2 regions of the Methylobacterium sp. C1 genome follow, and region 1 is predicted to be linked to the other one. Evidence: predicted binding sites of a transcription regulator. Region 1 holds the regulator's gene; the other holds the start of a gene.
The links. The regulator HrcA, encoded in region 1, represses chaperone genes, less so after heat shock. The targets are predictions, from matches to a motif close to GTTAGCACTCNCNNNNNGNGAGTGCTAAC.

Region 1 (4,414 bases):
CCGAAGCCCGCGTCGCGGGTCGGATGGTCCGGGCCGGTCGATGACATGATGGCGGGGATGTGAGCGCCCGCGCCCCGTTTGGCAAATCAGGCGCCGGGCGCGAGGCAGGCGCGGCTCAGCTCGACGAAGGCGCGGGCGCGGTGGGACAGGCCCCGCCCCTTCTGCCAGTCGACGCCGTGCTTCTCCTCGGCGGTCATCTCGCCGAAGGTGCGGTCGTGGCCGTCCGGCCGGAAGATCGGGTCGTAGCCGAAGCCCGCGGAGCCCTTCGCGGCGACGAGGTCGCCGAACACCCGTCCCTCGAACAGCTCGGTGTGTCCGTCCGGCCAGGCCAGCACCAGGGCGGACACGAAGTGCGCCCGGCGGTCGGCCGCGCCGCGCCGGTCGAGTTCGGCGAAGATCCGCGCCATCGCGCCGGCGAAGTCCTTGGTCGGGCCGGCCCAGCGGGCCGAGAAGATGCCCGGCGCCCCGTCGAGGGCGTCGACGCACAGGCCGGAATCGTCGGCGAAGGCCGGCAGTCCGGTGGCCTCGGCCGCAGCTTGCGCCTTGATGGCCGCGTTCTCGGCGAACAGGGTGCCGGTCTCGTCGGGCTCGGGCAGGCCGAGTTCGCCCGCCGACACCGCCTCGATCCCGAACGGCGCGAGCAGCTCGCGCATCTCGGTGAGTTTGCCGGCATTGTGCGTGGCGATCACCACCTTCCCGGTCAGACGGCGGCTCACGCGATGGCCTCCTTCTGCAGGGCGACCAGCCGCTCCGTGCCGGCGCGGGCGAGTCCGAGGAGTTCGAGGAGCTGTTCCTGCGTGAAGGGCTCCATCTCGGCGGTGCCCTGCACCTCGACGATGCCGCCCCGGCCCGTGAGCACGAAGTTGGCGTCGGTCTCGGCCGCCGAATCCTCGGCGTAGTCGAGGTCGAGAACCGGCGTGCCCTTGTACAGGCCGCACGAGACGGCGGCGACGTGGTCGCGCAGCGGATCGACGGAGATGATCGAGCGCGTCCGCATCCAGGCGAAGCAATCGTGCAGCGCCACCCAGGCGCCCGTGATCGCGGCCGTCCGTGTGCCGCCGTCGGCCTGGATCACGTCGCAGTCGATCGTGATCTGGCGCTCGCCCATGGCCGGCAGGTTGGTGACGGCGCGCAGCGACCGGCCGATCAGCCGCTGGATCTCCTGGGTCCGGCCCGACGGTTTCCCGGAACCGACCTCGCGGCGGGTGCGTTCGTGCGTCGCACGCGGGAGCATGGCGTACTCGGCCGTGACCCAGCCCTTGCCGGAACCGCGCAGCCACGGCGGCGCGCGCTCTTCCAGGGACGCGGTGCAGAGCACCCGGGTGTTGCCGAAACTTACGAGGCACGAGCCCTCGGCGTAGCGCGAGACCGCGCGCTCCAGGCTCACGGGCCGCAACTCGTCGGCGGCACGCTTGGAAGGCCGCATCGCGGGCCCCTTCTGTCGAGAGTGTCGAGGGCCGCGCTCTTAGGCCGCCGCGCAACCACGGGCAAGCATCGCCGTGCGGATTGATCCGCGCGGGACGGTTGGACATGATCGGACCACAGGATGACCTCGTGACACACCCCAGTCCCAACTTCCCGAACGGCCAGTCCATGCAGGCGCTCGCCGCCCTCAACGAGCGTGCCCGGGAGATCTTCCGGCAGATCGTCGAGAGCTATCTCACCACCGGCGAGCCGGTCGGGTCCCGGAACCTGGCGCGCATCCTCCCGATGGCGCTGTCGCCGGCCTCGATCCGCAACGTCATGGCGGATCTGGAGCATTCCGGCCTGATCTTCGCCCCGCACACGTCCGCCGGCCGCCTGCCCACGGAATTGGGCCTGCGCTTCTTCGTCGACGCGATGCTCGAGCTCGGCGACGTCAGCCAGGACGAGCAGGCGCGGATCGAGGCGCAGATGCGCGCCGCCGCCTCGGGCCACACGTTCGACTCGGCCCTGGCCGAGGCCTCGACCATGCTGTCCGGGGTCTCCCGGGGCGCCGGGGTCGTCCTGACCACGAAGGCGAACGTCAACCTGAAGCACATCGAGTTCGTGCGCCTCGATCCGGCCCGGGCCCTCGTCATCCTCGTCTCGGACGACGGCTCGGTGGAGAACCGCCTCGTGGACCTGCCGCCGGGCCTGCCGGCCGGCGCGCTCCAGGAGGCGACGAACTTCCTGAACGCGCGCCTGCAGGGCCGCACGCTCGGCACGCTCCGCGCCGAGATCGAGGCCGGTCGCAAGGCGATGAAGCGGGAGCTCGACGCGATCACCGAGCGCCTCGTCGATGCCGGGCTCGCCACGCCGGTCGGCCCGTCGGAGGCGCGCCAGCTGATCGTGCGCGGGCAGGCCAACCTGCTCGACGACCTGCGCGCGGTCGAGGACCTCGAGCGCATCCGCCTGCTGTTCAACGATCTGGAGACCCAGAAGGACGTGATCGATCTCCTGTCCCGCGCCGAGGGCGGCGAGGGCGTGCGGATCTTCATCGGCTCGGAGAACAAGCTGTTCTCGCTGTCGGGCTCCTCGCTGATCGCGGCGCCGTTCCGCGACGGTTCGCAGAAGATCGTCGGCGTCGTCGGCGTGATCGGTCCGACCCGGCTCAACTACGCGCGGATCGTGCCGATGGTCGACTACACGGCGCGCGTGGTGTCGAAGCTCCTGGACGGCGGGCGGTAGAGGGCACCGGGCAGAGGATCCGCCCGGCGCACCGATCTTCCTGTGACCGCCCGCTCAGGCCGGGATCACGTCCACGATCTCGTAGGTGTCGGGATCGATGATCACGATATCGTCCCGCACGAGGATGAAGTCGTAACCTTCGTATTCCGGCACCAGCTCGATGATCGCCGGCGGCAGCCGGTGGAGGGTGATCGAGCGCGGGATCGCCGTGCCCACCGCCAGACCGAAGGCCACGTCCCGGAGCGGCGAGACGCCCAGGCGCGTGATCGAGCTGCGGAACTCGGTCCGCTGACGGGTATCGAGGCGGCCGACAGCGCCGCGGACGGCGCCGCGGTCGCGGGCGCCGGCGCGGCCACCCCGTTCCGCGGCCGGACCGCGATCGCCGCGCGCGGGACCGGCCGCGCGCGCGGTTGCCGCGCTCGGACCGGGCCGGGCTCGCGCCACCCCGCTCGCCCCGGTCCCGCGATCGCCGGCCGGGGATTGCGCGCGGCCGCCCCGGTCCGCCGGTCCGTTGCGCTCGGCGCGCGCCCGCGACGGCCGGCCCTCGTACGCGCGGCGGGCCCGCTCGCGCGCGCGCGGCGCACCCTCGCCCGCCGCGGGCGCGCATCGCCCCGCCCCCGCCGCCGCGCCCCCGCATGCGCCGCCCGCACCGCCCGCACCGCCACCGGCCGCGCGGCGCCGCACCGGCCGCCGCCACGGGACCCGCGCGCGCCGCCGCCGCGGTCCGCGCCGCCCGGGCCGCCCTGCGCGAACGCCGTCGCCGCTCCGGCGACGACGAGGGCCGCCGCGACCGTGTCTCTCAGAATCCGCTTCATGGCTTCTCCTCCTGGGGTGGTCGGAGCGCCATCGACGCCCACGCCGGGCCGCAACGGGGCCTCGGGGCGAACCGTTCCGTCCCGCGGCACTGTGGACGCGCGGCCGGTGACACGCGCCCGCGCTGTCCTCGGCTAAGTCGGATCACGGTCTTGCGATCAGGCGCGTCACCTGTAACGTCGCGCCGCACGAAGAAGAGACCGGTTTCGGCCGGCATCAAGATTGATCCACGGAGACGCCATGTCCGCCTCTCGAGACGATACGATCGGTATCGCACCGAGTGCCCTCGATGATGCTGCGGACCGGAAGCGCCGGATCTGGGCGATCGTCGGATCGTCCTCGGGCAATCTCGTCGAGTGGTACGACTTCTACTGCTACGCGTTCTTCGCGCTCTACTTCGCGCCGGCCTTCTTCCCGAAGGGCGATTCCACCAGCCAGCTCCTGCAGACCGCCGGCATCTTCGCGGTGGGCTTCTTCATGCGCCCGATCGGCGGATGGCTGTTCGGGCGCATCGCCGACCGGGTCGGCCGCCGGACCTCGATGGTCATCTCGGTGCTGATGATGTGCTTCGGCTCGCTGCTGATCGGCATCCTGCCGACCTACGAGCATGTCGGCACGCTGGCGCCCGTGCTGCTGCTCCTCGCCCGCATGCTCCAGGGCCTGTCGGTCGGCGGCGAGTACGGCACTTCGGCCACCTACATGAGCGAGGTGGCGATCAAGGGCCGGCGCGGCTTCTTCGCCTCGTTCCAGTACGTCACGCTGATCGGCGGCCAGCTCCTCGCCTCGCTGGTCCTGGTGCTGCTGCAGACGGTGATGACCGGTCAGGAACTCACCGCGTGGGGCTGGCGCATCCCGTTCTTCATCGGCGCCGCGCTGGCGGTCGTCGCGCTCTATCTGCGGCGCTCGCTGGCCGAGACGAAGGACAGCAGCGACAAGGAGACCGCCGGCACCT
Region 2 (4,414 bases), 2.6 Mb from region 1:
CGCGTCGAGGACGGGATTGTACGTCGCCTCGAGCCAGACCGAGTCGCCCTCCTTGTCGAGGCGCAGGAACTCGCCCGTGACGTACTGACCGTCCTTGAGCTTGTCCCAGAACGCGGCGTACTCCGCGGTCTCGGCATAGCTCTTGTCCACGAAGATGCGGTGATGCCGGCTCTGGACGTCGCTGAGGCTGTACTTCATCAGCCGCAGGAAGTTCTGGTTCGCGTGGAGGACGGTCCCGTCCATCGAGAATTCGATGATCGCGAGTGAGCGGTCCAGGGCGTCGATCTTGGCCTGGGCCTCGTTGAAGACAGTACGATTGAACATGGTCCCGCTCGCGTTCCCCCCGCGCCGGGTCTAGCGCCGCATCGTTAATGAATTGCTTATTTCGGAATTCGTTCAGGTTAAGCGCGGGCGAAGATCGAACGAATGCTTGCGACGCCGTGTCCGCTCTGTGCTCGTGTCCGGACCGGCGCCGCCCTCGGCGGCTGAGATGCGATGTGGTGTTTCCAATGCTATAATTTTTCGGTCAATATTAGAACCAGCCCCGCATGCGGAAGTATATGATCGGCGCGACCGCGCTCAAGAGGATCAGGCCGAGCGCGTAGGGATATCCGAGAGCCCAATCCAGCTCGGGCATGTGCTTGAAGTTCATGCCGTAGATCGACGCGATCAGCGTCGGCGGGACGCCGACCACCGAGACCACGGTGAGGACCCGGAAGACGTTGTTCTGCTCGATCGTGATGAGGCCGAGGGCGGCGTCGAGCAGGAACTGGACGTTCTCGGCGAGCCGCGTCTCGAACTCGTCGAGGGACTCGATGTCCCGCTTGATCGTCTCGAAGCGGGAATCCTCCGGCAGGCCGAGGCCGTCGCAGGCCGCGGCGACGAACGGGATGATCCGTTCGAGGCCGAGCAGGCTCGACCGGATCTTTCCCAGAACCTTCCCGCGGTTGCTGATGCCGCGCAGGATCCGGCGCAGGGCGAGATCGCGGCGCCGGGGCGGGGGGCGCTCCAGGCGCCGCCGCTCGGCACCGCGGACGTCGAAGTCGAAGATGCGGGTGGAGAGCGTGTCGAGCTCGGATCCCATGTCTTCCAGGGCGTCGGCGAGGCTGTCGACCAGCTCTTCCAGGACGACGAGGAAGATCTCGCTGGGTGTCGTGCTGCCGTCGCCGTCCGCGATGCGCTTCGCGGAGGTCTCGAAGGCGCGCAGCTCGTGGAAGCGGATCGTGACGAGGTGATCCTTGGTCAGCAGGAAGCCCAGCGGCTTCAGCTGCGACGCGCTCTGCTCGAAGGTGATCATCGGCGTCGAGAGCGAGAGCCCGCCCTTCACCCGGCGCAGGCGGCTCGACGTCTCCACTTCCGAGAGCGCCGCCCGGGACGGCACGCGCAGACCGGTCGCGGCCTCGACCGCTGCGGCCTCTTCCGGCGTGGGATCGTTCAGGTCGAGCCACACGGTGTCGCGCGCGACCGGCCTGCCGGGTTGCAGCGCCACCGGGCCTTCGGGTCCGTGCAGGCTCAGCATGAGAGCGCGTTATCCATGAGGGGGAAAGGAGCCGCCGGCGCGTCATCGCACCGTCGCGCGGGGGTGCGACAGCCTTGACTCGGAACCCGCCCGCGCCTATCTCGCGGCCGTCTTTGGCACTCGCCGAGACAGAGTGCTAACAGTCGAGTTCGCGAGCGGTCCCGCCGGCCGCATCAACGCCAACTCCAGACCTGAAGCAAGAGGGCAGCTCATGAAGTTCCGTCCGCTGCACGACCGCGTGGTCGTCCGTCGCATCGAGAGCGAAGAGAAGACCAAGGGCGGCATCATCATCCCGGACACCGCCAAGGAGAAGCCGCAGGAGGGCGAAGTCGTCGCCGTCGGCCCCGGCGCCCGCGACGAGCAGGGCCGCGTCAACGCGCTCGACGTGAAGGCCGGCGACCGCGTCCTGTTCGGCAAGTGGTCCGGCACCGAGGTCAAGATCGACGGTCAGGACCTCCTGATCATGAAGGAATCCGACATCATGGGCGTCGTCGCCCTCTGATCGGATCACCCGTCATCGCCCTTTGAGGCCGTCCCGGCCTTGGGGTTCAACCAGTAGCTAAGAGGCACACAATGGCAGCGAAAGACGTTCGTTTCTCCGCCGACGCCCGCGATAAGATGCTGCGCGGCGTCGACATCCTCGCGGATGCGGTGAAGGTGACGCTCGGCCCGAAGGGCCGCAACGTCGTGATCGAGAAGAGCTTCGGCGCCCCGCGCATCACCAAGGACGGTGTGACGGTCGCCAAGGAGATCGAGCTCGCCGACAAGTTCGAGAACATGGGCGCCCAGATGGTGCGCGAAGTGGCCTCGAAGACCAACGACATCGCGGGTGACGGCACCACCACCGCGACCGTGCTGGCCCAGGCCATCGTCCGCGAGGGCGCCAAGTACGTCGCCGCCGGCATCAACCCGATGGACCTGAAGCGCGGCATCGACCTCGCCACCCAGGCGGCCGTCAAGGACATCACCTCGCGCGCCAAGAAGGTCTCGACCTCCGACGAGGTCGCCCAGGTCGGCACGATCTCCGCCAACGGCGACAAGGAGATCGGCGAGATGATCGCCCACGCCATGCAGAAGGTGGGCAACGAGGGCGTGATCACGGTCGAGGAGGCCAAGACGGCCGAGACCGAGCTCGACGTCGTCGAGGGCATGCAGTTCGACCGCGGCTACCTCTCCCCGTACTTCATCACGAACGCGGAGAAGATGGTCGCCGAGCTCGAGGACCCCTACATCCTCATCCACGAGAAGAAGCTCTCCTCGCTCCAGGCCATGCTGCCGGTGCTCGAGGCCGTTGTTCAGACCGGCAAGCCGCTCCTGATCATCGCCGAGGACATCGAGGGCGAGGCGCTCGCCACGCTCGTCGTCAACAAGCTCCGCGGCGGCCTGAAGGTCGCGGCCGTCAAGGCGCCGGGCTTCGGTGATCGCCGCAAGGCGATGCTCGAGGACATCGCGATCCTGACCAAGGGCCAGATGATCGCCGAGGATCTCGGCATCAAACTCGAGAACGTGACGCTCCCCATGCTCGGCCGCGCCAAGCGCGTGCGCATCGAGAAGGAGAACACCACGATCATCGACGGCGTCGGCGAGAAGTCCGACATCGAGGGCCGCATCTCGCAGATCAAGGCGCAGATCGAGGAGACCACCTCGGACTACGACCGTGAGAAGCTGCAGGAGCGTCTGGCCAAGCTCGCGGGCGGCGTCGCGGTGATCCGCGTCGGCGGCGCGACCGAGGTCGAGGTGAAGGAGAAGAAGGACCGCGTCGACGACGCCCTCAACGCCACCCGCGCGGCGGTCGAGGAAGGCATCGTCCCCGGCGGCGGCACCGCGCTGCTGCGCGCCAAGAAGGCGGTCGCCGAGCTGAAGTCCGACATCCCGGACGTTCAGGCCGGCATCAAGATCGTCCTCAAGGCTCTCGAGGCCCCGCTCCGCCAGATCGCCCAGAACGCGGGCGTGGAAGGGTCGATCGTGGTCGGCAAGATCACCGACAACACCTCCTCGGAGACCTTCGGCTTCAACGCCCAGACCGAAGAGTACGTCGACATGATCCAGGCCGGCATCGTCGACCCGGCCAAGGTGGTGCGCACCGCTCTGCAGGACGCGGCTTCGGTCGCCGGCCTGCTGGTCACCACCGAGGCGATGGTCGCCGACGCGCCGAAGAAGGACAGCCCCGCTCCGGCCATGCCGGGCGGCGGCATGGGCGGCATGGACTTCTAAGTCCGCGCCACCGCGCATGACGGGGGAAAGGGGTCGCCGTGAGGCGGCCCCTTTTCTTTTGATGGCGGCACGCTCCAGCGGCGCGCGAGGCGCAGTCCGGTCAGCCTCATCGGCCGTGACGCGGCGAAGCCCGCGCCGCGAGGCGCGCCCACACAGTAGCGATCAAGGATTGCCGGACGCGGCCGGTCGCCCGGACCGGAATTTCGAAGTTCAGGCTGTGGTCGATCAGGTTTCGGATCCCGTCCTGATCGGGGCCTTCCCCGCCGACCTCGATGAACTCCAGGATCCAGGCATGGATCGCCGCGTGATCCGATGGATCGGGATCCGCAGCGAGAATAAGCCGGCCACCGTGTATCCAGTCATCGCGGAGGGCAGCCGAATCCCTGGCGGATGAAGTCATGGCCTGACCTCGCGGTCGCGCTCGACGCCGCCGCTCCATCCTCGCGTCCGCAGGCGGTACTTGGGGCGCCGATCACGCTTGGCGGAGGCTCGACGCGGGCGAGGACGCCGCGTCCGCGGGGAGATCAAGCCTGCTCCCGCCGCGTGATCGCGCGGAGGTCGAGGGAGGGGGCAGCAGCGCGGATCGCGTCCGCGCGGCGGGCTCGCCGACCGTTTCGGATCCGGGGAGCCGAGGCCCGGCGCCGCCCCGCGGCGGGTCGGGCGGCCGGCCCAAACGAGAAA

Region 2: the regulator HrcA is predicted to act here: its motif matches at 1,632-1,660, upstream of groES (co-chaperone GroES).

What each region holds. Positions count from the first base shown of each region.
Region 1 covers NZ_CP017640.1:3,363,032-3,367,445, forward strand. The annotation lists gene hemW (radical SAM family heme chaperone HemW) at 1-47, opposite strand, end outside; gene rdgB (RdgB/HAM1 family non-canonical purine NTP pyrophosphatase) at 87-716, opposite strand; gene rph (ribonuclease PH) at 713-1,426, opposite strand; gene hrcA (heat-inducible transcriptional repressor HrcA) at 1,594-2,649, shown strand; gene BKE41_RS32160 (DUF1236 domain-containing protein) at 2,704-2,883, opposite strand; gene BKE41_RS15665 (MFS family transporter) at 3,703-4,414, shown strand, end outside.
Region 2 covers NZ_CP017640.1:775,005-779,418, reverse strand. The annotation lists gene BKE41_RS03605 (PAS domain-containing methyl-accepting chemotaxis protein) at 1-324, opposite strand, end outside; gene BKE41_RS03600 (CorA family divalent cation transporter) at 533-1,519, opposite strand; gene groES (co-chaperone GroES) at 1,731-2,021, shown strand; gene groL (chaperonin GroEL) at 2,093-3,733, shown strand; gene BKE41_RS03585 (hypothetical protein) at 3,840-4,133, opposite strand.